DNA from 2 places in the Methylobacterium sp. TK31 genome. Region 2 is predicted to be linked to the other one. Evidence: predicted binding sites of a transcription regulator. Region 2 holds the regulator's gene; the other holds the start of a gene.

Region 1 (14,683 bases), 1.2 Mb from region 2:
GCGGCCGGGCCATCGCCGGTGCCGCCCGCAACCCCCGCGCCCGCATCTGCTGCCGCAAGTTCGAGCCCGAGCTTCTCGGCATCGACCGCCTCGTCCGCACGGCCGAGGAGATGGGCAACCACCTGCGCGGCAAGGCCGTGCAAATCTGGCTCGATGGCGGCGCCATCAAATTCGCATCCTTGGATTGAGGAGACAGCTCATATGGCCAAAGTTCTGGTCGTGACATCAGGCAAGGGCGGCGTCGGCAAGACGACGACGACGGCGGCCCTCGGCGCGGCCCTCGCGCAGGCCGGCAAGAGCGTGGCGGTGGTCGACTTCGACGTCGGCCTGCGCAACCTCGACCTCGTGATGGGCGCCGAGCGGCGGGTCGTCTACGACCTCATCAACGTGGTCAACGGCGACGCCAAGCTCAACCAGGCCCTCATCCGCGACAAGCGGCTGGAGAAGCTCCACCTGCTGCCCGCCTCGCAGACCCGCGACAAGGATGCGCTCACCGACGAGGGCGTCGCCCGCGTCATGGACGAGCTGCGCGAGAAGTTCGACTGGGTGATCTGCGACTCGCCGGCCGGCATCGAGCGCGGCGCCACGCTGGCCATGCGCCACGCCGACGTCGCCGTGGTGGTGACCAACCCCGAAGTCTCCTCGGTGCGCGATTCCGACCGCATCATCGGCCTGCTCGATTCCAAGACGCTTAAGGCCGAGCGCGGCGAGACGATGGAGAAGCACCTCATCCTCACCCGCTACGACCCTGCCCGGGCCGATCGCGGCGACATGCTCAAGATCGAGGACGTGCTCGAGATCCTCTCGATCCCGCTGCTCGCGATCATCCCGGAGAGCATGGAGGTCCTGCGCGCTTCCAACGTCGGCTGCCCGGTGACCCTGAACAACCCGCTCTGCGCCCCCGCCCGCGCCTACACCGACGCCGTGCGCCGCCTCAACGGCGACGCGGTCCCGATGTCGGTCCCCACCGACAAGAAGTCCTTCCTCGACAAACTCTTCACCCGGAGGGCAGCATGAGCCTCCTCAACATGTTCAACCGGCGCGGTTCGGCGCCGGTCGCCCGCGACCGCCTGCAACTCATCCTCGCCCATGAACGGGCGGGGGTCGGCGGCTCCGATCTCGTGATGGTGCTGCGCGAGGAGATCCTCGCGGTCATCGCCAAGCACGTCGAGGTCAACAGCGACAAGGTCCAGATCCGCCTCGACCGCGGACAGGACATGTCGACCCTCGACATCGACATCGAACTACCGCTCACGGCCGCCACCAAGGCCGGCCCCGCGAAGGTCAAGGCGGCGAAGCTCGCCGCCGCATGAGCCTCCGCGCCCCCGTCCTGGCCGGCACAGCCGTCAGGCTCCGATGAACAACCCGGCGAGCGTCGCGCTCGTCAGGTTGGACAGGGTGCCGGCCAGGATCGCGCGCAGGCCGAACCGGGCGATCTCCGCCCTGCGCTCCGGCGCGAGGCTGGCGAGACTCGCGAGCTGGATCGCCACCGAGGTCAGGTTGGCGAAGCCGCAGAGCGCGAAGCACAGGATCGCGGCCGTGCGCGGATCGAGGCTGCCGCCCTTCAGGACCGGCGAGAGCTGCGCGTAGGCCAGGAACTCGTTGAAGGCGATCTTCTGACCGAGCGCCCCGCCGACGAGCCCGGCCTGCTCCCAGGGCACGCCCATCAGCCAGGCCAGGGGCGCGAACACCGCCCCGAGGATGCCCTCGAGGCTCAGGGCGGGATAGCCCGCGAGGCCTCCGGCCCAGCCCATGAAGCCGTTCAGCAGGGCGATCAGCCCCGTGAACGCGATCAGCATCGCCCCCACCGAGACCGCGACGGCCAGCCCCTTCTGGGTGCCGTCGGCCGCCGCCTCGATCACGTTGACCGCCCGCGTCTCGCCGAAGGTGACCTGCGTGGAGGTGACCCGGCTCGGCTCCGTCGTCGGCACCAGGATCTTGGCGAAGAGGAGCCCGCCCGGCACCGCCATGGCGCTGGCGGCCAGCAGATACTCCATCGGCACGCCGAGCGCCGCGTAGCCGGCGAGGATCGTGCCCGCGGTGGAGGCGGCCCCGCTCGACATCACGGCGAACAGTTCGGCCGAGGTCAGCGCCGTCAGGAACGGACGCAGCGCGATGGCGATCTCGCTCTGGCCGATGGCAATGGTGATCACCGCCGAGAAGGTCTCGATCCGCGAGGTGCCGATCACCCGCTGCAGCACCGCGCCGATGCCGCGCGCGGCCGCCTGCATCACGCCGAAATGGTAGAGCACCGCGATCAGCGCCGAGACGTAGAGGATCTGCGGCAGGATGCGCAGGGCCAGGATGAAGCCGCTGCCCCCGAACAGTTCGAACATCCGCGGTTCGACGAGGCCGCCGAACAGGAACGCGGTGCCCCGGTCGCCGTAGTTCAACACGGTCTGAACAAAGGACGCCGCCGCCGCGAGGCCGGCCCGGCCCGCCGGAATGAACAGCACCAGGGCCCCCAGCGCCACCTGCAGCGCCAGGGCCGAGAGCACCACACGCGGGGAAATCGCCCGCCGATTCGTGGAAAACAGCACCGCGACGGCCAGCAGCAGGGCGAGGCTCGCGCCCGCGTGGATAAGTTTCTCGACCATGCCGCCCCACTGTTTCGACGGGGTGGAGCAAGCCCGATGCCGGGACGCTTGTCGCCTCCGAAGTGGAGGCATCCACCGCGACCCGCCCGGGACGGATCATCCGCCCAGGCGCGCATCCTCCCGCCACGCTTCGCCGGGGCGACGAGAGGGGTGGCCATCTCTCTGTCGGGCTGCCGTGCCTGTTGCCCGCAACCGTCACGACACTGTCGCCCAGACTTGCGATCCAGCACCGCGACCGTCGGCGGTTTGCCGGCAACAGGGCCGCCCGCATGCAGCGCCTCCTCACCGACACCACCGCCCTCCCGTGCCTGCTCTTCGCGATGGTGTTCGACGCCGCGGGGCGCGGGCGCCTGCTGGAGCCGGGCGGCGGCCTGCCCGAGCCGGTCGACGCGGGATTCCTCTGGCTGCATCTCGACCTCGTCGATGCGCGCCTCGACGGGCTGATCGGCGCCGGGCGCCTCGGTCCGCCCGCGCTCGCCGCCGCCACCTTCGCCCGGGACGGGCATCAGCGCGTGGTGATCGAAGACGCGGATCTCGGCCTCGTGATCGCCGACCGGGAGCGCGAGTTCGGCGGCCGGATCGAGGACGAGCCGGCCGGGCGCCTGCACTGCGTGCTCGGCAAGCATCTCCTCGTAAGCGGGCGCCGGCACGCCACCGCCGCCGCCGAAGCCGCCCGCGACGCGGTGTTGGCCGGGCGCCGGGTGACGGCCCCGGCGGGCCTGCTCGAGATCTTCGTCGCCGGTGTCGCCGCCTCCCTCGACGCCTCCGCCCGCCGCTTCTCCGATGCCCTCGACGCCATCGAGGACCGGATGCTGGACGAGGATCAGCCCGACGATCCCCGGCCGCTGGCTCCGATCCGCCGGCAGGCCGTGCGCCAGCACCGACAACTCGCGGGCTTGAGCGCGGTCTTCCACCGCCTCGAATCCGAGACAGAGGAGGACGACGACGCCCTGCCGGAGGCGGTGGTCAGCATGGCCGCCCGGGTGGTCCAGCGCCTCGATTCGCTACATCGCGACATGTTGGTCCTGTCCGAGCGCTCGCGCCTGCTGCAGGACGAGATCGCCGGGCGCACGGCGGCCGAGACCAATCGCCAGCTCTTCACCCTGTCGATCCTCACCGCCCTGTTTCTGCCCCCGACCCTGGTGACCGGCGTGTTCGGCATGAACACCAAGGGGCTGTTCCTCGGCGAGTTCGAGAACGGCTCGCTCCTCGCCCTGGCGATCTGCGGCGCCGCGGCGCTGGCGGTCTACGGCGTGATCCGCCGGCTCGGGCTCGTCAAACGGCGCGCCTGATCGTAAGCCGGCTCTCCGTCGGGCCGCGCGGAGCCTGAAAACACCGCGGCCGCCGCAAGATCGTCATCGAAGCGTCACGTCCCGTCGCGAACGGTGCGCCAAACGCCCCTGGGAGCCTTTTCCGCATGGACTTCTTTCGCCGCTTCACCGTCCTGATGTGCGCGCCGAACTTCGACCCCGACGATCTCGAGGGCGTGCGCGTCCAGCAGATCATCGGCTCCGTGGAGAAGCTCGGCTTCGAGGTGGTGCGGGCCCGGCGCGTCGAGGACGCCGCCATCGCGGTCCAGACCGATTCGGCCATCGGCTGCATGGTGGTGGACTGGGGCAAGCGCGGCCTCGACGGCAAGGCGGCGGCGCTGATCAACCTGATGCGCAAGCGCGGGCTGGAAATGCCCATCGTCATCATGGTCCGCCGCAAGCGCCTGGAGGACATTCCCGTCGAGGTGCTGGACTTCATCGACGGCTACATCTTCCTCGCCGAGGAGACCCCGGACTACATCGCCCGCGGCCTGGTGAGCCGCGTGAAGCAGTACGCCGAGACCCTGAAGACGCCGTTCTTCGGCGCGCTGGTCGACTATGCCGAGCAGGGCAACCAGCTCTGGACCTGCCCGGGCCACAACGGCGGCATCTTCTACAACCGCTCGCCGATCGGGCGGATCTTCGTCGAGCACCTGGGCGAGGCGGTGTTCCGCGACGATCTCGACAACTCGGTGCTCGATCTCGGCGACCTCCTCGTCCACGAGGGCCCGGCGCTCAAGGCGCAGAAGGAGGCGGCCGTCATCTTCGGGGCGGAGAAGACCTACTTCGTCCTCAACGGCACCTCGGCCTCCAACAAGATCGTGCTCTCGGCCCTGGTCGCCGAGGGCGACCTCGTGCTGTTCGACCGCAACAACCACAAGGCCGCGCATCACGGCGCGCTGTTCCTCGGCGGCGCGATCCCCGTCTTCCTGGAGACCGACCGCAACGCCTACGGGCTGATCGGGCCGATGTACCACGAGGCCCTCGACGAGACCGTCATCCGCCAGAAGATCCGCGACAATCCGCTGATCACCGACCAGGAGGCCTGGCGGCGCGAGCGCCCGTTCCGCGTCGCGGTGGTCGAGCAGTGCACCTACGACGGCACGATCTACAACGCCCAGATGATCCTCGATAAGATCGGGCATCTCTGCGACTACATCCTGTTCGACGAGGCCTGGGCGGGCTTCATGAAGTTCCACCCGCTCTTCGCCGGGCGCTTCGCCATGGGGCTCAAGGGTCTCGACGAGACCTCGCCGGGCATCATCGCCACCCAGTCGACCCACAAGCAGCTGGCGAGCTTCTCCCAGGCCTCGCAGATCCACACCAAGGACAGCCACATCCGCGGCCAGACCCGGCGCATCGAGCACCGACGCTTCAACGAGACCTTCCTCGTCCACGCCTCGACCTCGCCGTTCTATCCCCTGTTCGCCTCGCTCGACGTCGGCGCGCAGATGATGAAGGGCCGCTCCGGCGTCGTCCTGTGGGACGACACGATCCGACTCGGCATCGAGTGGCGCAAGAAGGTCCGCGCCATCCGCCGCGAGTTCGAGGAGAAGGAGGGCGATCCCCTGCGGCGCTGGTTCTTCGACCCCTTCGTGCCGGACACGGTCAAGGGACCCGACGGCAAGGTGCCGTGGGAGAGCCTCTCCACCGACGAACTCGCCAGCAATCCGAAATACTGGGAGCTGACCCCGGGGGCCGACTGGCACGGCTTCACCCACGTGGCGCCCGACTACGCCATGACCGACCCCAACAAGCTCACGGTGCTGACGCCGGGCTTCAACCGGCACACCGGCGCGTATGCCGAGCACGGCGTGCCGGCCCCCATCGTGGCGCAGTACCTTCGCGAAAACCGCATCGTGCCGGAGAAGAACGACCTCAATTCGCTCCTCTTCCTGCTGACGCCGGGCGTCGAGTCGTCCAAGGCCGGCACGCTGATCTCCGGCCTCGTCGCCTTCAAGCGCCTGCACGACGAGAACGTGCCGCTCGAGGAGGCCATGCCCGAATTCGTGCGGCGCCGGCCCAACCGCTACAAGGGCGTGCGCCTGCGCGACCTCTGCGCCGATTTCCACGCCTTCCACCGCGAGGCCGGCACCAGCACGCTCCAGCGCAAGCAGTTCGAGCCGGGACACCTGCCCGAGATGGTGATGACGCCCAAGGAGGCGGTGCAGCAGCTCACCCGCAACAACGTCGATTACGTGCCGATCGCGGAGGCCGAGGGCCGCGTGGCGACGACCTTGCTTCTGGTCTACCCGCCGGGCATCGGCACGGTGCTTCCGGGCGAGCGATTGGACGAGCGGGCCAAACCCATGCTGGACTACTTCAAGATGTTCGAGCGCTCCGCGAACCTGTTCCCGGGCTTCGAGGCCGAGATCCAGGGCGTGTTTCGCGACGTCGATCCGGACGGGACGATCCGGTTCTACACGTATGTCATGCGGGAGCCCCGCGTCATGCGCGAGAGCCGCTGATGGCGGGCTCGTCCGAGAGCGATCCCGATCTCGTCATCCGGCCCTCGTCGGATGCCGACGTGCCGGACATGGTGGACATCTATGCGCACCACATCCGGCGCGGCGTCGGCGATGTCGGGGATTTCGAGGAGGATCCGCTCCACCCCGACGACCTGAAGAAGCGCCGCAAGGCCATGCGCAAGAAGCGCCTGCCGCATCTCGTGGCCGACCGCGACGGGATCGTAGCGGGCTACGCCTACGCGGTGCCGTTCCGCAAGCGCCCGGCCTACCGCTACACCCTGAAGCACTCGATCTACGTCCACCACGAGCACCTGCATGCCGGCATCGGCCGGCGCCTGCTGCCGGCGCTGATCGAGGCCTGCGCGGCGGGAGGCTACCGCCAGATGATCGGCTACATCGACGCGCAGAACGAGGCGTCCTTGCGCCTGCACGAGGCCTGCGGCTTCGTCCGCGTCGGGCTGCTGCCGGCAGTGGGCTACAAGTACGGGCGCTGGAGCGACAGCGTCATGGTCCAGTGCGCCCTCGGAACCGGGTCCACGGACCAGCCCGGCACCTGGACCCGCCCCGTCGAGGCGGTGGTGGCGGGGCACGACTGGATCGGGAAGTAGGGAAATGCTGGGTCGGTCCGGCCGCGCGGGGCGCGCCGGACCGAGGCCCCTATTGCTGCGTGCGGTTGATCAGCGCCTGCAGCGCCCGGGCCACCGCCTCGCTGACGTTCTTGCGATACTTGCGGTGAACCAGCTGGCCGTTGTGGTAGATGTCATGCTCCACGTAGAGCTTTTCGCCGTCCCACCGGACGATGTTGTCGGTCTCGGTGGTCTCCTCGACGCCGAGATCCTCGCGAAAGGTAACGCCCCCGGCTTGCGCAAACATGGCTCGTCCCTGGTGATCGAAGCGACTTTCCGGCTTCCTGGAGCCGCATCTTAGGCAGCCGGGGCGCGGCGCGCTACCCGAAACGGCTTCAGCGCACCGTCACCTGATCCTTGATCCGCTCGTAGACCGCTCGGCTGAGGACGCGCTTCGACAGGAGTTCGCCGACGGAGGCGTAGGGCCGCTTCTGCACGATGGCGCGCCCGATCATGCCGCCGCCCCGTAGGCCGTTCAGTTCGGCGACGCTTCCGGTGTTGAGGTCGATGACCGCGACACCGCGCGGCCCGGCCGTCTCGGCGGCGTTGTCGATCGCCTCCTCGCCGGCCGACGGGGTCGCCGGGCGGGCGACGGTCCCGAGGTCCGGATCGGGCGACGGGAAGCTCGGCGCCGGGGTGCGCGGCGGAGACAGGGGCGAAGCTGCATTCGATGCGGGCGCTGGCGATGGGGCCGGCAAGGGGGCCGGCAAGGGCGCAGTCGGTGTCGGTGCGGGCGCCGGAGCGACTTGCGGCAGGGGCGCCGGCGCTATCGGGGACACGGGCCGCGTTGCGGCCGGCGGCACCGCCGCCTGGGTTCCGGCGGCCCCGGTCTCCGGGGCCGTCCGGGTGATGGGCGCCTCCGATGTTCCGCTGTCATGCGGACGCAGGATTTGGATGATCCCGGCCAGGACGGCTGCCACCACGATGAGAATGCCGACCCGCAGGACCGCTGAACCGCTGAGCATTGTGAGGGCGGCCTCGCGCCTGTGATGAGGATGAACGCCTAACATAGGCGATAAAGTGAAGTCTCGCCGGTGAAACGCCTGTCCTCAAGAGCTTGAAGACTTCGGTCGGTTCCGTGCTGACATCTGCGCGATGGGGTGCGGCGTCTGCGGCATCGACGGGGGAAGCGCGCCCGGTCATGGTCCCGGCCGATGCCCGACCGCCTCTCCGTCCTGACGGCCCTCTCCGCGCGCTTCGGCGTCCTGCGACACCTGCCGGCCCTGGCGCACCTCGTTTATGCCGCGAGTCCCCGCCTGCTCGTGGTCAGCCTCGGTCTGCGCCTGGCGCGGGCGAGCCTGCCCGTGGCAATGCTCTACCTCGCCAAGCTCATCCTCGACGCGATCGTGGCCGAGCATGCCAGGCCGCACCCCGGCGGGCTCGGGCCCGAGGCCTGGCTGGCGGACCCATCCCTGCGGCACCTCGCCCTGCTGGTGGCGGCGGAGTTCAGCCTCGCCATCCTGGCCGACCTCCTCGGCCGGGCCAGCACCCTGGTCGACGGCCTCGTGGCCGACCTCTACGGCACGGCCGCCACCCTGAAGCTGATGCGGCACGCCGCCGACCTCGACCTCGAGCAGTTCGAGGACAGCGCACAGCAGGACCGGCTCGAGCGGGCCCGGCGCCAGGTCACCGGCCGCTCCAACCTCCTGTTCCAGCTCTTCGGCCAGGGGCAGGACCTCATCACCCTGGTGGCCTTCGCGCTGGGCCTCGTGGCCTTCGCGCCCTGGCTGATCCTGCTCCTCGTGATCGCCCTGGTGCCGGCTTTCCTCAACGAGACCTACTTCAACCGCGAGGGCTACCGGCTGTCCTGGACCCGGACGCCGGAGCGGCGCGAGATCGACTACCTGCGCTTCCTCGGGGCGAGCGTCGAATCCGCCAAGGAGGTCAAGCTGTTCGGGCTGAACGGCTACATCGCCGAGCGCTACCGCGGGCTCGCGGCCAAGCTCGTGGCCGACAATCGCGCCCTGGCGTTGCGCCGGGCCGGCTGGGGCGGTGCCTTCGCGGCCCTGGGCACCCTGGCCTACTACCTCGCCTACGCCACCATCGTCTGGCGTACCGCGGCGGGCCAGTTCTCGATCGGCGATCTCGCCTTCCTGGCGGGCTCCTTCCAGCGCCTGCGCGGCCTGATCGAGGGCCTGCTCCTGGGCTTCTCGCAGATCGCCTCCCAGGCGCAGTACCTCGACGACCTGTTCTCGTTCTTCGCCGTCGTTCCGGCGATCCGCTCGCCGGCCGACCCGATGCCCCTGTCGCGTCCGATCCGCAGCGGGATCGTCTTCGAGGCGGTGGGGTTCCGGTATCCCGGAACCGAGACCTGGGCGGTGCGCGACCTCAGCTTCCGGCTTGCGGCCGGGGAGGTGCTGGCCCTGGTCGGCGAGAACGGCGCCGGCAAGACCACCATCGTCAAGCTGCTCACCCGCCTCTACGACCCGACGGAGGGCCGCGTGCTCCTCGACGGCCTGCCGCTCTCCGCCTACGACCTCGACGACCTGCGCGGCCGTATCGGCGTGATCTTCCAGGATTTCGTGCGCTTCAGCTTCACCGCCCGCGAGAACGTGGCCGTGGGCCGGATCGAGGCGCGCGACGATGGCGACCGCGTCGTGCGGGCGGCCGGGCGCAGCCTCGCCGACGGCGTCATCGGCCGCCTGCCGCTCCAGTACGATCAGCCCCTGGGCAAGCGCTTCGCCGAGGGTGTCGACCTGTCGGGGGGCGAATGGCAGAAGATCGCCATTGCCCGCGCCTACATGCGCGAGGCCGAGATCCTGATCCTCGACGAGCCCACGGCCGCCCTCGACGCCCGGGCCGAGTTCGAGGTGTTCCAGCGTTTCCGGGAACTGAGCCACGGGCGCACGGCGGTGCTGATCTCGCACCGCTTCTCCACGGTGCGCATGGCGGACCGCATCCTGGTGCTGGCCGGCGGGCGGGTGATCGAATCGGGCAGCCATGCCGAGCTGCAGGCGCTGGGCGGGCGCTACGCCGAACTGTTCGAGCTGCAGGCCGCCGGCTACCGTTGAGCCGGCCTAGACGCCGAGGGCCTCACGGTAGGCCGGTGCGAGGCGCAGGCCGAGGGGTACGGGCACGCGTGGCGGCGGGTCGCGCAGGCACGCGCTGAAGAACGCCATCGTGTCTAGGACGACCGCCTCGGTGAAGGGCTTGGCGATGACGCCGGCAGCCCCTTCGAACCCCTCCGGCAGGTGCTGGGCATTGGCGGTCACGAAGACCATCACCATCGCGGGATCTTCCCGCAGCGCGCGGACGATGTCGATGCCGGACGAGCCGCCGCGCAGCTGGAGGTCGACGAAGACGAAGTCCGGCCGCTCCGCGCGGGCGGTGCCGATCGCCTCGTCGGCGGTCGCCGCGGTGCCGACGACGATGTGGCCGGCATCCTCCACGAGGAGTTCGAGCTGCATCAGGATGAGCGCCTCGTCTTCCGCGATCAGGACGCGGAGAGGCTCGCTCACGTGCCGTCCTTCGCGCCGGGAGACTCGCGCGGCAGGCGAATATCGATCGAGGTTCCGGGATGTCCCGGATGCCAGGCGATGCTGGCGTTCAGCTGACGGGCCAGGCTCTCGATCAGGCGCTTGCCGAAGGAGCGCGTCCCCACGACCTCCTGGGGCATGCCGACGCCGTCGTCGATGATCCGGATGCCGAAGTAGCGCCCGTCGGGCTGGACCCGGATCGAGAGGCGGCCGGGCCGGCCGTCGGGGAAGGCGTGCTTGAGCGCGTTGGTGATGAGCTCGTTCATCATCAGCGCCACCGGGGGGGCCTTCTCCACCGGCACCTCGACGGGCTCGAGGTCGAGATGCAGGCTGATCTCGGAGCGGCCGGAGCCGCGCACCAGGTCGGTGGCCAGCTCCCGGGCGAACTCGGCGACGTCGAAGCGCTCGACGTCGTGGGACTGGTAGAGCCGCTTGTGCACCGTGCCCAGAGCCTCGACCCGCGTCAGCATCGACTTCATGGCTTCGCGCGCGCTTGGGTCCGAGATGCTCCGCGTCTGCATCGTCAGGAGGGAGGCGACCATCTGCAGGTTGTTCTTCACCCGGTGGTCGACCTCGTGCACCAGCATGGTCTTGGCCGCCAGGGCGTCCGAGAGTTCGCGTGTCCGCTTGGCGACCTCGCGCTCGAAATGCTCCTTCTCGTTCTGCGTCCGCATCTGCGCGTCGACCCGGTCGGTGACGTCGAGCTGCGAGGCGAAGAAGTAGTGCAGGTCGCCGGCCATGGTGACGACCGGGCTCATGTAGAGGGCGTTCCAGAACGGGGTGCCGTCCTTGCGGTAGTTCAGGATGTCGACGGCGATGTCGCGCCGGGTGTCCACCGCCTCACGGAGCTGCCGGACCGCGTTCGGATCGGTGTCGGGGCCCTGCAGGAAGCGGCAGTTGCGCCCCATGATCTCGTCGCGCTCGTAACCGGTGAGGCGCAGGAAGGCATCGTTGACGAAGACGATCGGGTTGTCGGCCCGGCGCGGGTCCGTGACGATCATGGGCATCCGGGTCGCCCGGATGGCGGCGGCGAAGGGATCGCCCTTGCCGTCCTCGACCATCAGGTCGTCCGTCATGTGCCACGCGTCGTCTCGTTCCATCGCCTCTGCCTCCTCCTCGCGACACCGACCCGCGCGGCCGGCCCGCCTCCGTCGACATCGTCACGACCGTCGGCGGCCCATGCGGACGGCGCGGCCGGTCCGCGCGGGCGCGATCGGTCGGCGAGAGCGGGTTTCGCGAGGGAAACGGGATGTCGGACCATCGATGCGACGGGCAACCGTCACAGGATGGTGCTCCAACGGACCTGCGTGCGGGAAGTTCATTTGATGTTGCAACCGGACGCGACGGCCGCGAGATCCACATACATTCGCGAGAGCGGACGGGATCGAGCCGCCTGCTGCCCGAATGCCACACCGGGAAGGTGTCGCGAAGCGTAGCCGGAACACGGCAAAGGCCAAGCTCGTTTCCGTGCTAGGGTCGTGTCGGGGTCGGGCTCCGGAATCTTGGCAGTGAACATGTCGAACATGCGTCGTCTCCGGTGGACTCGGGGGCTCCTCGTCCTGCTCGCCGCCGGCCAGCTCGCGGCCTGTGGCACCACGCCGCGCACCCCCTACACGGCGAGCGAGGCGGCCGCCGCGGTCCTGCCCGGGCTCGATCCGAACGTCCGCGCCTACGCGGACGCCTCGGAGAAGACCTTCACCGAGATGTCGGCGCGCCCCGAGAACAGCAAGGTGCCGTTCGCCTACCTCGCCCTGTCCGGCGGCGGCGGCGACGGGGCCTACGGCGCCGGCCTGCTGAACGGCTGGACGGAATCCGGCAAGCGTCCGGAATTCTCCCTGGTCTCCGGCGTCTCCACCGGTGCCCTGATCGCCCCCTTCGCCTTCGTCGGTCCGGAATACGACGCCGTCCTGAAGGACATCTATACCAGCGGCGTCGCCTCGACGCTGGTGCAGTCGCCGAGCTTCGCCAACGTGCTGTTCGGCTCGGGCCTGTTCGGCGACGGACGGCTGCGCGGCCTCGTACGCCGCTACGTGACGCCGGACCTCCTCGCCGCGGTCGCCGCCCAGCATGCCAAGGGCCGTCGTCTCCTCGTGGTGACGACGAACCTCGACGCCCAGCGTGCCGTGATCTGGAACATGGGCGCCATCGCCGCCAGCGGCGGGCCCGCGGCGATCGACCTGTTCACCGACGTGCTCACCGCCTCGGCCAGCATCCCGGCGGTGTTCCCGCCCCAGCTCATCGACGTCCAGGCAGCGCAGCGCACCTTCCAGGAAATGCATGTCGACGGTTCGGTGGTGACGCCGGTGTTCACCCTGCCGCAATCGTTCCTGCTCCGCGACCGCCGGTTCAAGGCGGGCGCCAAGTCGGACATCTACGTCATCATCAACGGGCGGCTGGAGCCGGAATTCGATCTCGCCCAGAACAACACGCTCTCCATCGTCGAGCGCTCGTTCACCACGGCGAGCCGCGCCCGCAGCCGGGCCACCCTGGCCTCGACCTACGCCTTCACCCGCGCCAACGGCATCGGCTTCAACCTCGCCTATATCGACGAATCCGCGCCCAACACCTCGACCGCGCGCGGCTTCGACACCGGCTACATGCGCAGCCTCTACGAGGCCGGCTATCAGACGGGCCGCACCGGCACCTTCTGGCAGAAGAACGTGCCGGTGGCGCCGCTGGTGAAGGCCTCGGTCGTCGCCGCGCAATAGGCCGGCGACCGGCCGGTCGGGACGCGTGGAGCGAGGGGGCCGGTTGCGCCGGGCGCCCCTCGCGCCGGATGGTGCGGTGCGGTAGGGTCCCGTCAGCGTCCGGGTCCGTCCGGTGTCCGCCCCCGACGAGTCCCCCCGCATGATCCAGATCGAAGACCTCACCTTCAGCGCCTGGGGCCGGCGCTTCTTCGACCGCGCCAGCGTCGCCGTGCCGCCGGGGTCCAAGGTCGGGCTCGTCGGCCGCAACGGCGTCGGCAAGTCGACCCTGTTCAAGATCATCCTGGGCGAATTGCAGCCCGACGGCGGTGCCATCCTGCTGCCGAAGACGGCGCGCGTCGCCTCGGTCGACCAGGAGCATCCCGCAACCCCCGTCAGCCTGATCGACACGATCCTGGCGGCGGATGTGGAGCGCGAGGCCCTGAACGCCGAGCTCGAGACCGCCGCGCCCGAGCGCCTGGGCGAGATCTATGGCCGCCTCATCGAGATCGACGCCGACCGGGCGCCGGCCCGGGCCGGCGAGATCCTGGCCGGCCTCGGCTTCTCGGTCGAGGACCTGACCCGGCCGATGGCGGAATTCTCCGGCGGCTGGCGCATGCGCGTGGCGCTGGCCGCCGCCCTTTTCGCCGAGCCGGACATGCTTTTGCTGGACGAGCCCACCAACTACCTGGATCTCGAGGGGGCTCTCTGGCTGGAGGCGCGACTCAAGCGCTACCCGCACTCGGCCCTGATCATCAGCCACGACCGCGAACTCCTGAACAATTCGGTGGACGCGATCCTGCACGTGGCCGGCGGCAAGCTCGAGCTCTACGCGGGCGGCTACGACGATTTCGAGAAGCGAAGGGCCGAGAAGGCCCGCCTCCAGGCCTCGACCAAGCAGAAGCAGGAGGCCGAGCGCGCGCATCTCCAGAGCTTCATCGACCGGTTCAAGGCCAAGGCCTCGAAGGCGGCCCAGGCGCAGTCCCGCGTCAAGCGCCTCGCCAAGCTAGAGCCGATCGCCACCACCATCGAAGAGCACGTGGCGCCGTTTCACCTGCCCTCGCCGAAGCGCCCCCTGGCGCCGCCCCTGATGCACCTGACGAACGCCACCATCGCGTATGGCGACGATGCGCCGGTGCTGCGCGACCTCAACCTCACCCTGGACGTCGACGACCGCATCGGACTGCTCGGCGTCAACGGGGCCGGCAAGTCGACCTTCGCCAAGATGGCGGCCGGTGCGCTCCAGGTGCGCGACGGACGGATGGTGCGGGAGGGCCGGGTGCAGGTCGGCTGGTTCCACCAGCACCAGATCGAGGCCCTCGACCCGAAGGACACGCCGCTGGCCATCATCCGTCGCGAGCGGCCCGACGACAGCGAATCCGCACGGCGCGCCAAGCTCGCCAGCTTCGGCCTCGCCTTCGACAAGCAGGAGACGACGGTGGATGCGCTGTCGGGCGGAGAGCGCGCGCGGCTGCTCCTCAACCTCGTGGCGATGCAGGCGCCGCACCTGCTGATCCTCGAC
Region 2 (14,683 bases):
GCGACCGGGTGCTCGTCGCCCTCGCGGCGGTCCTGGCGGAGGGCGTGCGGCCCGCCGACACCCTCGGCCGCTGGGGCGGCGAGGAGTTCATGATCGTCTGCCCGGGGACCGGCCTCGACGCCGCCATCGCCCTCGCCGAGCGCCTGCGCCAGCGCCTGGCGGCGACGCCCCTGCCCGTCGCCGGCGCGCGCACCTGCTCCTTCGGGGTCGCGGAGTTCCGGCCCGGCGAGACCAGCGACAGCCTGGTGACCCGGGCCGATGCCGCGCTCTACCGCAGCAAGCACAACGGCCGGAACCAGGTCACGGCGCAGGCGACCGACCGCGTGGTCGGGACGGGCATCATGGCCCGCGGCGCCGCCTGACGGCGCCGGCGCCCCGCCACCGCGGCCCCTCGCCGCGCGGGCCCGGCCGAGGCGAAACAAAGCGATCCGGCGGCGGTTATCGACTCGGCGGTGGCAGCCTGCGGAAGACCCGACGGGGTCGGGCACGCCCCGATCCCGCCCGACGATCCCCGCGGCGCGGTCTCCGGCCAAGCCGATTCCGTCACGCCAGCCGTCCCGTGATCCTTGGATCCCGTGATCCATGCCATCCTGTGATCCCCCGCCCCGGAGCCCCGCGATGTCCGATACCCGCAAGCCGTCCGACGCCCCCGCCCGCCCGAACCTGCGCGACTTCGACCCCTACACCGATCGTAACGGCCAGGATCTGGGCCAGGACGAGGCCCGGGACGTCGGATTGCCGGACCGCCTGCAGCACACGCTGCAATCGGACCCGGGCGGCGAGGCGGAAGCGGCCCGGATCGCCTCCGACTTCCCGCGCCGGGATGCCGTCTCGGGCGGATCGATCGCCAGCGTCGAGGCGGTCGAGGCGGCGACCCCGCCGGAGAATCTGCGCCACATCTCGGACCCGAGCCCGAAGCCGAAGGGCGACGCCTCCGACCGGTCCTGAGCCCGCGTCGCGCGCCTGCGTCGCTGGGCGGCGGCGAACGGGCGAGGCCATGGCGCGTTGCCCCCTCGACCGATACGCGCCCCGACACGGAGCCCCCGATGACCTTGCGATCTGAAACGCCGCCCGCCCCGGGCAACCTCGCGGTCGAGACGCCGCCCGATTCCGACCGGCCCACCACCGCCATGCTGAAGGCGGACATCGACAGCGGCCGGACCGGCGACAAGGTCGCCCATTACGATCCCGGCCTGTCGCAGCTCGGCACCGACGACGAGGCGGCGGGCAACGCGCCCTCGCATGAGCGCATCGCCCTCGCCCGCAGGACCGAGGCGGCGCCGCCGAAGGCGCGGGAGGCCGCCAAGCCCGAGAACGGCAGCGGCTGGATCATGCCGCTGTTCATCGGCGTCGTCGCCCTGGTCCCGGTGGTGGTCGGTGTGTCGCTGTTCGTCTTCGCCCGCTGAGCCGGCGGGCGCGGGAGGTCAGGTCGTCCGGCCGCGCCGGCGGGCCACTTCCGCCAGGGCGGCGAGGTCCTTGTCGGCGTCGCCGTGGTCGATCGCCTCGATGAGGTTGTCGCGCAGCACGCTGGCGAAGGGCATCGGCACGCCGGCCGCCCCGGCGGCGGCGAGCGCCAGACCGACGTCCTTGGCGCCGAGCTTGAGGTTGAAGCCCGGCGGCTCGTAGCGCCGGGCGGCGATGAGGCCGCCGTAGTTCTTGTAGACCGGCGAGGCGAACAGCGTGCTGGTCAGGAGGTCGAGGAGATCGGCCCCCGCCACCCCGTGCCCCTCGGCCAGGGCCGCCGCCTCCCCCATCGCCTCGATCGCCGCGATCAGCATGAAGTTGCCCGCGAGCTTGACGGCGTTGGCACGGTGCGGCGCGGGCCCGAAGCCCCAGGTTCGGGCGCCCATGGCGTCGAGGAGCGGCTGGGCCCGGGCGATCGCCTCCGGGTCGCCGGCCGCCACGATGTTCAGGGCCCCGGCCTCGGCGACGTCCGGGCGTCCGAAGACCGGAGCGGCGATGTAGGGCACGCCGGCGCGGTGGTGGATGGCGGCGAGATCCTGCGCCAGGGCCACCGAGATCGTGCTCATCGAGAGGTGCAGGCCCGGGCGGGTGCCGCCGTCGAGGAGGCCGCCCTCGACGATCACGGCCCGCAGGGCCGCGTCGTCCGCCAGCATGGTCACCGCCGCGTCCCCCGCGAAGGCCTCGGCGGCGCTCGCCACCGGCGTCACCCCCGCGAGCCCCTCCGCCGCGCCCGGCGAGCGGTTCCAGACCCGGACCCGGTGCCCGGCCCGGACCAGGCTGGCGGCCATGCCGCGGCCCATCCGGCCGAGGCCGATCACGCCGACATCGAGGCTCTGACTCATGACGTATCTCCCGTTGCGGTGGCCCGGCGCTCAGTGACCGTCGAGGAATTCGAGCGTCAGGGCGTTGAATCGGTCCGTCGCTTCCATGTGGACGAGGTGGCCGATGCCCGGCAGCACCACGGCGCGGCCGCTCGGCATCTGGCCGGCCAGCGTCCGCGCATGCTCGGCGTTGCGCCCCATTCCGGCCCGCAGGGCCTCCGGCGCGAAGGGCTTGCCGGGGGCGTTGTGGTCGTTCTCGCCCATGACGAAGAGCGTCGGGACGGCGATCAGCGGGATCTCGTGCACCACCGGCTGGCCCCAGATCGCCTGGTAGGAATTGACGAAGGACTGCAGCCAGCGCGGATACTCGCCCGACCCCTTCACGCGCTCGCGCAGCGACACGAAGGGCTCGATGGCCGAGGCCGGCAGCGACAGGGCGTAGTTGGTCATGAGCTGGCGGCGGTAGGATTCCGCCGTGGCGTCGCCCTCCAGGCGCAGCAGGGTGGCGTCGGAGACCGGCGGCACCGTGAACCGGTAATCCTCCAGGCCGATCGGCGCCTCGAGGACGAGGCTGTTGACCCGCGTCGGGGCATTGCGCGCGAGGCGCACCGCCAGCATGCCGCCCATGGAATGCGCCACCACGTCGACCCGCGCCAGGCTCAGGGAATCGAGCAGCGCCACGGTGTCGGCCGCCATGGCGTCGAAGGTGTAGGGCCCGACGGGTTTCGCCGACTTGCCGAAGCCGAGCTGGTCGACCGCCACCGCGCGGTAGCCCGCACGGCTGAGCGCCTGGATCACCGGCTGCCAGTAGCTCGACGGGAAATTGCGGCCGTGCAGGAGCAGGACGGTGCGCCCGTTCGCCTGCCCCTCCGCCGGCACGTCCATGTAGGCGAGGCGCTGGCGCTCGCCGTCGCGCATCCGCTCCAGGAAGAAGACCGGGTAGGGATAGGCGAAGCCCTCGAGCCCGATGCCGAGGGGCGTCGCCTCCGCGGCGGCGGAAGTCTGGGCGGCCGGCTGGGCAATGGCGGGCGCCAGGGACACAGGCATCAGGGACATCTGGGCCGCCAGCACGAGGGCGGAGATCTTGAGAAGCGCGTCCATCTGAGTTCCCGGCAGCGGCGCGCAGCGGGGCGCGTCCGCCGTGACATAGGGCGGATCCGAGCCGAGCACCGCCCGGCCGAGGTGACAAAGGACACCTCGGAACGCGCCGCCCCTTGCGAAACCCGGCGCCGCGTCCCAGGGGTCCGTCCATGACGAAGGATGCCCCAAGCGCCGAAGCGAAGCCCCCGACGGAGGGCGGGATGGATGGCGGGACGGACGGGTTGCCGGTGCGCGAGCGCATGCTGGCGCTGCTCGCGATCGGCCTCGCCATGACCATGGCGGTGCTCGACGGGGCCATCGTCAACGTCGCCCTGCCGGTGATGGCCAAGGACCTCGCGGTCGAGCCCTCCGCGGCGATCTTCGTGACCAACAGCTTCCAGATCGCGGTGACGGCCTCGCTACTGCCGCTGGCCTCGCTCGGCGACATCCTCGGCTACCGCCGGGTCTACCTGACCGGGCTCGTCCTGTTCACGGCGGCCTCCGTGGCCTGCGCCTTCGCTCCCAGCCTCGACTGGCTGGTGGCGGCGCGGATCGCGCAGGGGCTGGGCGCGGCCGGGATCATGAGCGTGAACATCGCCCTGGTGCGCTTCATCTATCCCCACCGGCTGATCGGGCGCGGCGTCGGCAACGTCGCCCTCGTGGTGGCGATGGCCTCCGCCGCGGGGCCGACGGTGGCGGCCGCCATCCTCTCCGTGGCGACCTGGCCCTGGCTGTTCCTCGTCAACCTGCCGGTGGGCCTGATCGCCCTCACGGTGGGGGCCCGCACCCTGCCGGTGACGCCCCGCAGCGGCGGGCGCTTCGACATCCGCAGCGCCGTCCTCAACGCCCTCACCTTCGGGCTCCTCATCATCGGCGTCGACGGGCTCGGCGACCCGGCGAGCCGGGGCGTGGCGCTGGCCGAGATCGGCGCGGCGGTGGCGGTGGGGGCGGTCTTCGTCTGGACCCAGACCCGGATGGCGCGGCCGCTCCTGCCGGTCGACCTCCTGCGGATCCCCGCCTTCGCCCTGTCGATGGTGAGCTCGATCGCCTCCTTCGGCGCGCAGATGATGGCCTACGTCGCCCTGCCCTTCTATTTCCAGGACGTGCTGCGCCTGTCCGAGACGCAGACCGGCTTCCTGATGACGCCCTGGCCCATCGCGATCGCCCTGATGGCCCCGATCTCCGGGCGCCTCGCCGACCGCTACGCGCCGGGCCTCCTCGGCGGCGCCGGCCTCGGCCTGATGGCCTGCGGCCTGACGGCGGTCGCCCTGCTGCCGCCGGGCGCGTCCCACCTCGACATCGCCTGGCGCCTGACCCTGTGCGGCCTCGGCTTCGGGCTGTTCCAGTCGCCCAACAACAAGGTCATCATCACGAGCGCCCCGCGCGAGCGCAGCGGCGGGGCGAGCGGCATGCAGTCGACCGCCCGCCTCACCGGCCAGTCCTTCGGCGCCGCCCTGGTGGCGGTGATCTTCGGCCTGCACCAGGGCGGCGCGCCGGCCGGTCCGGTGGCCGCCACCCTGTGGTGCGCCGTCGGCCTCGCGAGCCTCGGCGCGGTGGCCAGCGTCCTGCGGCGCAGCCCGCGGGGCTGAGCGGCCGCGCCGATCGCACCAGCGCCCGTCCCGCGCGTTGAACCGGACGAAGGCCACCCGTGGCCCGGCCCGCGGGCGGGCAGAGGCCGCACGGGGGCCGGGCCCTCACGAAGGACGATCCCATGCATCTCGACCTGTCCGGCAAGCGCGCCCTCGTCAGCGGCTCCACCAGCGGAATCGGCTACGCCATTGCCAAGGCCCTGGGCGAGCTCGGGGCGAACGTGGCCATCAACGGGCGCACCCAGGACCGCGTCCGCGACGCCGTGGAGCGCCTGAAGCGCGAGACCGGCCATGCCGGCTTCATCGGGGCGCCCGGCGACGTCGCCAACCCGGACGGGGCGGCCCGGGTGGTCGCCGGACTGCCGGACGTCGACATCCTGGTGAACAACACCGGCATCTTCGAGCCGAAGCCCTTCTTCGAGATCCCGGACGAGGACTGGCACCGGTTCTTCGACACCAACGTGATGAGCGGCGTGCGCCTGTCCCGGGCCTACACCCCCGGCATGGTCGAGCGCGGCTGGGGCCGGGTGGTCTTCATCTCCAGCGAATCCGGCGTGAACATCCCGGTGGAGATGGTCCATTACGGGATGACGAAGACGGCCCAGCTCGCGGTGGCCCGGGGCCTCGCCGAGACCGTGGCGGGCAGCGGCGTCACCGTGAACAGCGTGCTGCCCGGCCCGACCCTGTCCGAGGGCGTCGCCGAGTTCATGAAGAGCATGGCCCAGGGGCAGGACGGGGGTACGGGCGGCGCGGTCGACCTCGACGCGGCCGGCCGGGCCTTCGTCGCCGAGCACCGCCCGACCTCGCTGATCGGCCGCCTCGCCACCGTCGAGGAGGTCGCCAGCATGGTCGCCTACATCTGCAGCCCCGCCGCCAGCGCCACCAGCGGGGCGGCCCTCCGGGTGGATGGCGGCGTGGTGCGCAGCATCGTGTGAGGATACGCCCCGGGGGCGGGGCCGCCGGTTAAGACATTCGTAACGCCTCCCGCCGACCCTGGCCCGCGCGGACGGGAGGAATGGCGAATGGGGGATTATGCGCTGGAGGGACCGCGCTGGGGCGCGGGCGCGGCGGGCACGGGCGGCGGCATCGTCACCTGGGCCTTCGACGGCACGATCCCGTCCTCCTTCGTCGGCATCCTCCAGAGCGCCTTCGCGGCCTGGGCGTCCTACGCCAACATCACCTTCCAGCAGGTCGCCTCCACGGCGGCGGCGCAGATCGACTTCACCCTCGGGGGCATCGACGGCCTCGGCAACACGCTCGGCTACGCGAACTACTCCTACAGCGGCCAGCGCATGCAGTCGGCGGCCGTGACCTTCGACAGCGGCGAGGGCTGGCACGCCGCCGGCGCCCGGGTGGTCAGCACCCAGAACGTCGACCTCGCGGTGGTGGCCCTGCACGAGATCGGCCACGCCCTCGGCCTCGACCACTACAACGCCAAGCCCGAGGTGATGAACGCGGTCCTGAACCCCTCCATCACCGCCCTCGGGGCGGGCGACATCGCGGGCATCCAGGCCCTCTACGGCGCTCCGGTGGTCCCGGCGGCGTCCGTGACGCCCGTCGCGAGCCCCACCGTCACCAGCCCTCCCGTCGCCAGCGCCCCGGCCGAGGGCGCCGTCACGGCGGTGTACCGGTTCTACGACACCCATACGGGCGACCATTTCTACACGACGAGCACGGCCGAGAAGGCGCAGATCCAGCAGACGCTGCCCTGGTTCAGCTACGAGGGCACGCCGTGGGCGGCCCCGGCCAAGGGCGCGGGCACCGTCGACGTGTTCCGGTTCTTCGACACCGCCTCGAACGCCCACTTCTTCACCACGAGCGTGTCGGAGCGCGACCAGGTCATCAAGACCGCCCCGACCTACAAGTACGAGGGCGTCGCCTTCGAGGCCTATGCGGATGCGGGTGCGCCGGGGAGCGTGACCCTGGAGCGCTTCTTCAACACTCAGACCGGCCAGCACCACTTCGCCGGCAATGCCGAGGAGGCCGCCGGCATCAACCACGGCGCCGCCGGCCCGGGCTGGATCGACGAGGGCAAGGCCTTCACCGTGCACCTCCCCACCGACACGATGCTTTTCGCCTAGGCGGCGGGCTCGGCTGTTCGCCTGAGGGCGGGCTTGGCCGTTCGCCTAGCGGCGGGCTTGGCCGTTCGCCTGAGGGCGGGCACGGCTCGGCGCCGGGTCGGCTACTCCGCCTCCGCCTCGAACATCTCGTCGAAGGAGTAGCCCGAGCCGCGCACGGTGCGGATCGGATCGCTCTGGCGCGGGCGGTTCAGGGCCTTGCGCAGGCGCCCGACATGGACGTCGACGGTCCGCTCGTCGATGTAGACGTCGTGGCCCCAGACCCCGTCGAGGAGCTGCTCGCGGGAGAACACCCGGCCGGGGCTCTGCATCAGGAATTCGAGGAGCTTGAACTCGGTCGGCCCGAGATGGATCTCGCGGCCCTCCCGGCGGATGCGGTGGCTGACCCGGTCGAGCTCGATGTCGCCGGCCACCAGCAGGTTGGCCACGTGGGCGGGCTTGGCCCGGCGCAGCAGGGCCCGGACCCGGGCGAGGAGCTCGGGCACCGAGAACGGCTTGACGATGTAGTCGTCCGCCCCCGTGCCGAGGCCGCGGATGCGGTCGCCCTCCTCGCCCCGCGCGGTGAGCATGATCACCGGCAGCCGCTCGGTCTCGCGCCGGGCGCGGATGCGGCGGCAGAGCTCGATCCCCGACAGGGCCGGCAGCATCCAGTCGAGCAGGACGAGGTCGGGGACCTGCTCCTGCAGGCGCAGGTCCGCCTCGTCGCCGCGGGCAGCCGAGTCGACGACGAAGCCCTCGGCCTCGAGGTTGTAGCGGAGGAGGAGGGTCAGGGCCTCCTCGTCCTCGACGATCAGGATACGCGTACTCATCGTGCGCTTTCGATCAGATCGGCGCGGGGTCAGACCGTGCCGGGCAGGTCCACGGTGGCGTAGTTGGACGCGTCGTTCTTCGGGCGCTCGCGCTCGGCCAGGAGGTTCTCGCCGGTGACGAGGTAGTGGATCGTCTCGGCGATGTTGGTGGTGTGGTCGCCGATGCGCTCGATGTTCTTGGCCACGAACAGCAGGTGCGTGCAGAACGAGATGTTGCGCGGATCCTCCATCATGTAGGTCAGGAGTTCGCGGAAGAGCGAGTTGTAGAGCGCGTCGATGGCGTCGTCGCGCTCCCAGACGTGGAGGGCCGCCTTGATGTCGCGGCCGGTATAGGCGTCGAGCACGTCCTTGAGCTGCTCCTGGACCAGGTCGCTCATGTGCTGGACGCCGATGACGATCTTCTGCGGCTGGATCTGGTCGGCGATCGCCACCACGCGCTTGGCGACGTTCTTGGCGAGGTCGCCGATGCGCTCGATGTCGTTCGAGACGCGGATCGCCGTCACCGTCTCGCGCAGGTCGATGGCCAGGGGCTGGCGCCGGGCGATGAGCAGGATCGCCCGCTCCTCGATCTCGCGCTGGAGGGTGTCGAGCCGGGCATCGGCGGCGATCACCGCCTGGGCCAGGGCCGAGTCGCGGCGCACCAGGGCCTGTCCGGCCTCGGCCATCATCTTCTCGGCGATGCCGCCCATCTCGGAGATCGAGCGGCGCAGATCCTCGAGGTCGGTGTCGTAGGAGGTGACGATGTGGTCGGGCATGGGTGTGCTCCTCGATCGGGCCTCCTGTCGGGTGCCCGCCCTGATGGTGTCTGGCGCGGGCCGGAACCGGCCCGCACGGGTCGGTTCCGACCTGCCGAGGATCAGCCGAAGCGGCCGGTGATGTAGTCCTGCGTCTGGCGCTTCTCGGGATTCATGAAGATGCGCGTCGTCGGCCCGAACTCCACCAGTTCGCCGAGATACATGAACGCGGTGAACTGCGAGATGCGCGCCGCCTGCTGCATGTTGTGCGTGACGATGACGATCGTGAATTCCGAGCGCAGCTGCTCGATCAGCTCCTCGATGCGGCCGGTGGAGATCGGGTCGAGGGCCGAGGTCGGCTCGTCGAACAGGATCACCTCGGGACGCTGGGCCACGGTGCGGGCGATGCAGAGGCGCTGCTGCTGGCCGCCGGAGAGGCCCATGCCGGACTGCTTGAGCTTGTCCTTCACCTCGTCCCAGAGGGCGGCCTTGCGGAGCGATTCCTCGACGCGCACGTCGAGGTCGGCCTTGGGCAGCTTCTCGTAGAGGCGCAGGCCGAAGGCGACGTTGTCGTAGATCGACATCGGGAACGGGGTCGGCTTCTGGAACACCATGCCGATGCGCGAGCGCAGCTCGTTGAGGTCGACCCGGGAATCCAGGACGTTCTGGCCGTCGAGGAGGATCTCGCCCTCCGCGCGCTGCTCCGGATACAGGCTGTAGATCCGGTTGAAGGTGCGCAGCAGGGTCGACTTCCCGCAGCCCGACGGGCCGATCAGCGCCGTGACCTGGCGGTCGTGGAAGTTGAGGTTCACCGACTTCAGGCCATGGAAGCTGCCATAGTAGAAGTTCAGGTCCTTCACGGCGATGCGGACCGGAGAGGTCTCGTCGGCCTTGTGGCGTCCGGTGAGCTGCGCGGACGTGATCCCGGGGGCGGCGTTCATCGGTTCAAGATCCTGTCGGTCGGAAGGCGGGGGATTGCGGCGCGCCGGAGGTCAGCGCGAGCGCTCGGACTTGATGACGAAGCGGGCCACGATCGACAGGGCGAGGATCGTGACGGTGATCAGCAGGGCGCCGGCCCAGGCCAGCTGCTGCCAGTTCGGGTAGGGCGAGAGCGCGAACTGGTAGATCATCACGGGCAAGTTCGGGATGCCGCCCATCAGGTTGCCGCCGAACCAGCTGTTGTTGTTCAGCGCGGTGAAGAGCAGCGGCGCGGTCTCGCCGGCGATGCGGGCGAGCGCCAGGATGATGCCGGTGACGATGCCGGCGCTGGCGCCGCGCCAGGTGATGCTCTTGATCACGATGGAGGGCGGGGCGCCCAGCGCCGCGCCGGCCTCGCGCAGGGTCGCGGGCACGAGGCGCAGCATGTCCTCGGTGGTGCGCACGATGACCGGGGTGGCGATGATGGCGAGCGCCACCGCGCCGGCCCAGCCGGAATAGGAGCCCATCGGGCGCACCATCAGCGTGTAGACGAACAGGCCGATCAGGATCGAGGGCGCCGAGAGCAGGATGTCGTTGAGGAAGCGGATGACGTCGGCGAGCTTCGAGTTGCGGCCGTACTCCGCCAGGAAGGTGCCGGCCATCACGCCGACCGGGGTCGCCACCAGGATGCCCAGGAGGGTCATCACCAGGCTGCCGAGGATCGCGTTGGCGATGCCGCCGCCCTCGGAGCCGGGGCCCGGCGTCGGCTCGGTGAAGAGGGTGGGCGAGAAGCCCTTGATGCCCTCGACCACCAGCATGAACAGGATCGAGCCGAGGACGACGATGCCGACCAGGGTCGCGAGGGTGCTGGCCAGGATCAGGGTCTTGTCGGCGATCCGGCGGCTGGAGCGGATTCGGCTGATCCGGGCCGGCGGGGCGGTGGTGGCGAGGGGGTTGGCAGCGTCCATGACGGGTTCCTGACGTCTCGGAGAACGGGGGGAGGCTTCAGGCGATCGGCCTCACGCGACCTTGGCGCGGCGGGTGAGGATGCGGGCGATGATCAGGACGAAGAAGGTGATGACGAAGAGGATGCAGCCCAGCGCCATCAGCGAATTCAGCTGCAGGCCGTCGGCCTCGTTGAACTCGTTGGCGATGCGCGAGGCGATGGTGGAGCCCGGGTCGAAGACCGAGCCCGAGAGCCGGTTGGCGTTGCCGATGACGAAGGTCACCGCCATGGTCTCGCCCAGCGCCCGGCCGAGGCCGAGCATGATCGCGCCGATGATGGAGACCGAGGCCTGGGGCACGAGGACGTAGCGCACCACCTCCCAGGTGGTGCAGCCGATGCCGTAGGCGCTCTCGCGCAGCACGGTCGGGATCTGGTCGAGCATGTCGCGGGTGATCGAGGCCACGAAGGGCACGATCATGATCGCCAGGATGATGCCGGCGGTGAGGATGCCGACGCCCGAGGGGACGCGGGCGTAGAACAGGGTGCCGACGATGGGCATGCCCTCGACCAGGTTCGAGACCGGCACCTGCACGAAGCGGGCGAAGAGCGGCGCGAACACGAACAGGCCCCACATGCCGTAGATGATGCTCGGCACGGAGGCGAGGAGCTCGATGGTCATCGAGACCGGCTTGCGCGCCCAGCCGGGGCAGAGCTGCGTCAGGTAGACGGCGATGCCCAGCGAGAGCGGCACGCCGATGAGCAGGGCGAGGACCGCCGAGGCCAGGGTGCCGACGATGGCCACGAGGGCGCCGTACTGCTCCTGCCCGATGTTCCAGGCGCTGGAGGTGATGAAGCCGAAGCCGAATTCCGCGAAGGCCGGCCAGGCGCCGTAGGCGATGGAGCCCAGGATGCCGGCGAGCACGAACAGGACCAGGAGCGCCGCGCCGTAGGAGGCCGCGCGGAAGAGCGAGTCGCCGAGGCCGCCGGGCTTCTTCCGGGCCGAAGCGCGGTCGCGCGTCAGGGCGATCTGGTCAGTCAAGGCGGCCATCCGAATGTCTTCTCTTCACCGGGCGGCGTCCTACCCCGCGCCGGGCGCCGGCGCGAGAGGGGACCACCGGATCGTTGCCAAGGGAATCGCCAAGGGCGTTGCAAAGGGAATCGCCAAGGGCGTTGCAAAGGGAATCGCCAAGGGCGTTGCCAAGCGGCTTGGCGGGGGGAGCCCGGCGCCGCGGGGCCGGGCTCGTCTGTCGCGGAGCGTGAGGGCGCGGTGGCTCGCCCCCGGGGTCTCGCGGGCCGGGGCCCGCGAGGTCCGGCTCACATGTTGAGGACGGGCTTGCCGTCCTTGCCCTTGATCTCCTTCCACGCGTCGTGGATCTGGCCGACGACGGCGTCGGGCAGCGGCACGTAGTCGAGGTCGGTGGCGAGCTTGTCGCCGTTCTTGTAGGCCCAGTCGAAGAACTTCAGCACGTCGGCGGTCTTGGCCGGGTCGACCGGGTCCTTGTGGACCAGGATGAAGGTCGCGGCGGTGATCGGCCAGGCGCCCTCACCGGCCTGGTCGGTCAGCGAGATGCCGAAGCCGGGGGCGGACTTCCAGTCGGCGCTGGCGGCGGCGGCCTGGAAGGCCTTGTCGTCGGGCTGCGGGAACTTGCCGGCCTTGTTCTGGATCAGGGTGTGGCTGAGCTTGTTCTGCTTGGCGTAGGCCGACTCGACGTAGCCGATGGCGTTGGGGACCTGCTTGACGGTGGCGGTGACGCCCTCGTTGCCCTTGCCGCCCTGGCCCACGGGCCAGCTCACCGTGGTGGCCGCGCCGAACTCCTTCTTCCAGGCCTCGGAGGCCTGGGAGAGGTAGGTGGTGAAGATGTTGGTCGTGCCGGAGGCGTCCGAGCGGTAGACCGGGGTGATGTTGGCGTCGGGGAGCTTCAGGCCCTCGTTGAGCTTGGCGATCTTGGCGTCCGACCACTTGGCGATCTTGCCGGCATAGATCTCGGCGATGAGCTCGCCGGTGAGCTTCAGCTTGCCCGGCTCGACGCCCGGGATGTTCACCACGGTGACGACGCCGCCCATGACGGTGGGGAACTGGACGAGGCCGTCCTTCTCCAGGGCGGGGCCCTTCAGCGGCGCGTCGGTGGCGCCGAAATCGACGGTCTTGGCCTGGATCTGCTTGATGCCGCCGCCCGAGCCGATCGACTGGTAGTTCAGGCCCATGCCGCTGTCCTTGCGGTAGGCCTCGGCCCACTTGGAGTAGACCGGGAAGGGGAACGTCGCGCCGGCTCCGGTGATGTCGGCCGCCTGGGCGGGCGCGAGGGTGGCGAGGCCGAGGCCCGCGAGGGCGGCGAGGGTCGTGAATTTCATGTGCTGGTCTCCTGGGGGAGCGTGCAGCGGCCCGGGAACGAGGTCCCGAGCCGTTGTGCACTGCGCCATACGGTCGCTTGGACAAAGGCGGTATGACGATTGCGCGACAGTTCGATGACAGACGCCCCCGGCGGGGCGGACGGGCTGCGATCCGGGCATTTTACCGGGGATGGCCGGACGCGAACCGGCGCACCGCCCGGCCCGCGACCACGCCTTGAATCGCGCTACGCGGGAGGCTATCGCCGAATCCGCGGATCGAGTCGGCCCGGACGGGAGCGAACCGGCCTCGCCCGCCGGGTGCGGTCGCACGGCGCCCGATCCCCGACCGCCAGCCAAGGGATGCGCCATGACCGAGATCCGCCCGCGCCGCAGCGTCCTGGCGATGCCGGGGTCGAACCCGCGGCTGCTGGAGAAGGCCCGCACGCTCCCCGCCGACGTGGTGATGATCGACCTCGAGGACGGGGTGGCGCCCGAGACCCGGGCCGCCACGCGGGAGGCGGTCGCCCGGGCGGTGTCCGAGGGCGGCTTCGGCCCGCGCGAGGTCGTGGTCCGGATCAACGCCCTGGAGACGCCCTACGGCGAGGCCGACCTCGCCGCCATCGCGCCGGCCGGGCCCGACGCCATCGTGGTGCCGAAGGTGACGGGCGCCGATGCCCTGGTGGCGGTGGGCTCGCGCCTGCGCCGCCTCGGCGCGCCGGACCGGACCCGGACCTGGGCGATGATCGAGAGCCCGATGGCGATCCTGCACCTCGCCGACATCGCGAGCTCGGCCCGGGACGTCGACACCCGCCTCGCCTGCCTGATGGTCGGGCCGAACGACCTCGCCAAGGCCAGCCGGCTGCGCCTGGGCGTGCCGGGCCGGCCGGCCCTGATGCCCTGGCTGATGAGCGTGATCGCGGCCGCCCGCGCCTACGAGATCGACGTGATCGACGGCATCTACAACGATTTTCGCGATGCGACGGGCTTCGCGGCCGAGTGCGCGCAGGGGCGCGATTGCGGCTTCGACGGCAAGATGCTGATCCACCCCGACCAGATCGCCCCGGCCAACGCCGCCTTCGGTCCGGGCGCGGACGAGGTCGCCTGGGCCCGGCGCATCCTGGCCGCCTTCGCCGAGCCGGAGAACCGCGCCCGGGGCGTCATCGGCCTCGACGGCCGGATGGTGGAGCGCCTGCACGCGGCCGAGGCCGCCCGCACCGTCGCCCTGGCCGACGCCATCGCGGCCCGGCCCGCGTGAACCCCGACCTCGCCGTCGAGATCCGCCTCCTCGACGCGCGCCTCTCCGGCTGGGGCTTTCCCCGCTGGGGCTCGGCCCAGGCCGCGGGCCTCGACCTCCATGCCTGCCTGGACGCGACCCTGGAGCTGGCGCCGCAGGGGCCGCCGGCCCTGATCCCGGCCGGCTTCGGCCTGGCGATCCGCGACCCGGCCTGGTGCGGCCTCGTCTTCCCGCGCTCCGGCCTCGGCCATCGCGAGGGCCTCGTCCTCGGCAACGGCACCGGCGTGATCGACGCCGACTACGAGGGCCCGCTGATGATCTCGGCCTGGAACCGCAACCCGGACGGGCCCGGCCTGCGCATCGAGCCCGGCGACCGCATCGCCCAGCTCGTCTTCAGCCGCGTGACCCGGCCGGCACTCACCATCCGCGACGCCTCAGGCGCGGGGGAATCCTCCGGAGAGCCCGGCACGCGCGGCAGCGGCGGCTTCGGCTCGACCGGACGGCGCTGACGGGGCGCCCTCAGACGATGCCGCTGCCCTCGAAGGGCCAGGGCCGGCCGAGCTGCGCGGCCACCTTCGCGGGATCGTGGCCCACCGCCGCCACGGCGGCCTCGACCTCCTCGCGCGGCACCTCGAAGCGGCGGGCCCAGTAGGCTAGGGTCCAGGGCTCGGAGACGTTG

The links. Region 2 encodes PhoB, which activates phosphate uptake and scavenging genes when phosphate is short. Its sites were predicted from a motif close to TGTCATNNANCTGTCAT; they were not measured.
Region 1: ACXJY8_RS16045 (CorA family divalent cation transporter) is a predicted target of PhoB. The motif match lies at 2,791-2,807, and genes of this name have one in related genera.

What each region holds. Positions count from the first base shown of each region.
Region 1 covers NZ_CM143964.1:3,461,533-3,476,215, reverse strand. The annotation lists gene minC (septum site-determining protein MinC) at 1-188, shown strand, start outside; gene minD (septum site-determining protein MinD) at 202-1,017, shown strand; gene minE (cell division topological specificity factor MinE) at 1,014-1,313, shown strand; gene ACXJY8_RS16050 (NupC/NupG family nucleoside CNT transporter) at 1,347-2,597, opposite strand; gene ACXJY8_RS16045 (CorA family divalent cation transporter) at 2,867-3,889, shown strand; gene ACXJY8_RS16040 (Orn/Lys/Arg family decarboxylase) at 4,015-6,375, shown strand; gene ACXJY8_RS16035 (GNAT family N-acetyltransferase) at 6,375-6,983, shown strand; gene ACXJY8_RS16030 (hypothetical protein) at 7,033-7,248, opposite strand; gene ACXJY8_RS16025 (helix-hairpin-helix domain-containing protein) at 7,337-7,966, opposite strand; gene ACXJY8_RS16020 (ABC transporter ATP-binding protein) at 8,156-10,012, shown strand; gene ACXJY8_RS16015 (response regulator) at 10,019-10,459, opposite strand; gene ACXJY8_RS16010 (histidine kinase dimerization/phosphoacceptor domain -containing protein) at 10,456-11,577, opposite strand; gene ACXJY8_RS16005 (patatin-like phospholipase family protein) at 11,992-13,185, shown strand; gene ACXJY8_RS16000 (ABC-F family ATP-binding cassette domain-containing protein) at 13,325-14,683, shown strand, end outside.
Region 2 covers NZ_CM143964.1:4,678,116-4,692,798, reverse strand. The annotation lists gene ACXJY8_RS21920 (sensor domain-containing diguanylate cyclase) at 1-362, shown strand, start outside; gene ACXJY8_RS21915 (hypothetical protein) at 619-948, shown strand; gene ACXJY8_RS21910 (hypothetical protein) at 1,047-1,406, shown strand; gene ACXJY8_RS21905 (NAD(P)-dependent oxidoreductase) at 1,425-2,306, opposite strand; gene ACXJY8_RS21900 (alpha/beta fold hydrolase) at 2,337-3,386, opposite strand; gene ACXJY8_RS21895 (MFS transporter) at 3,587-4,954, shown strand; gene ACXJY8_RS21890 (SDR family NAD(P)-dependent oxidoreductase) at 5,077-5,889, shown strand; gene ACXJY8_RS21885 (matrixin family metalloprotease) at 5,977-7,035, shown strand; gene phoB (phosphate regulon transcriptional regulator PhoB) at 7,137-7,841, opposite strand; gene phoU (phosphate signaling complex protein PhoU) at 7,871-8,596, opposite strand; gene pstB (phosphate ABC transporter ATP-binding protein PstB) at 8,698-9,516, opposite strand; gene pstA (phosphate ABC transporter permease PstA) at 9,568-10,461, opposite strand; gene pstC (phosphate ABC transporter permease subunit PstC) at 10,513-11,487, opposite strand; gene pstS (phosphate ABC transporter substrate-binding protein PstS) at 11,754-12,791, opposite strand; gene ACXJY8_RS21850 (HpcH/HpaI aldolase/citrate lyase family protein) at 13,138-14,025, shown strand; gene dut (dUTP diphosphatase) at 14,022-14,513, shown strand; gene ACXJY8_RS21840 (DUF3606 domain-containing protein) at 14,524-14,683, opposite strand, start outside.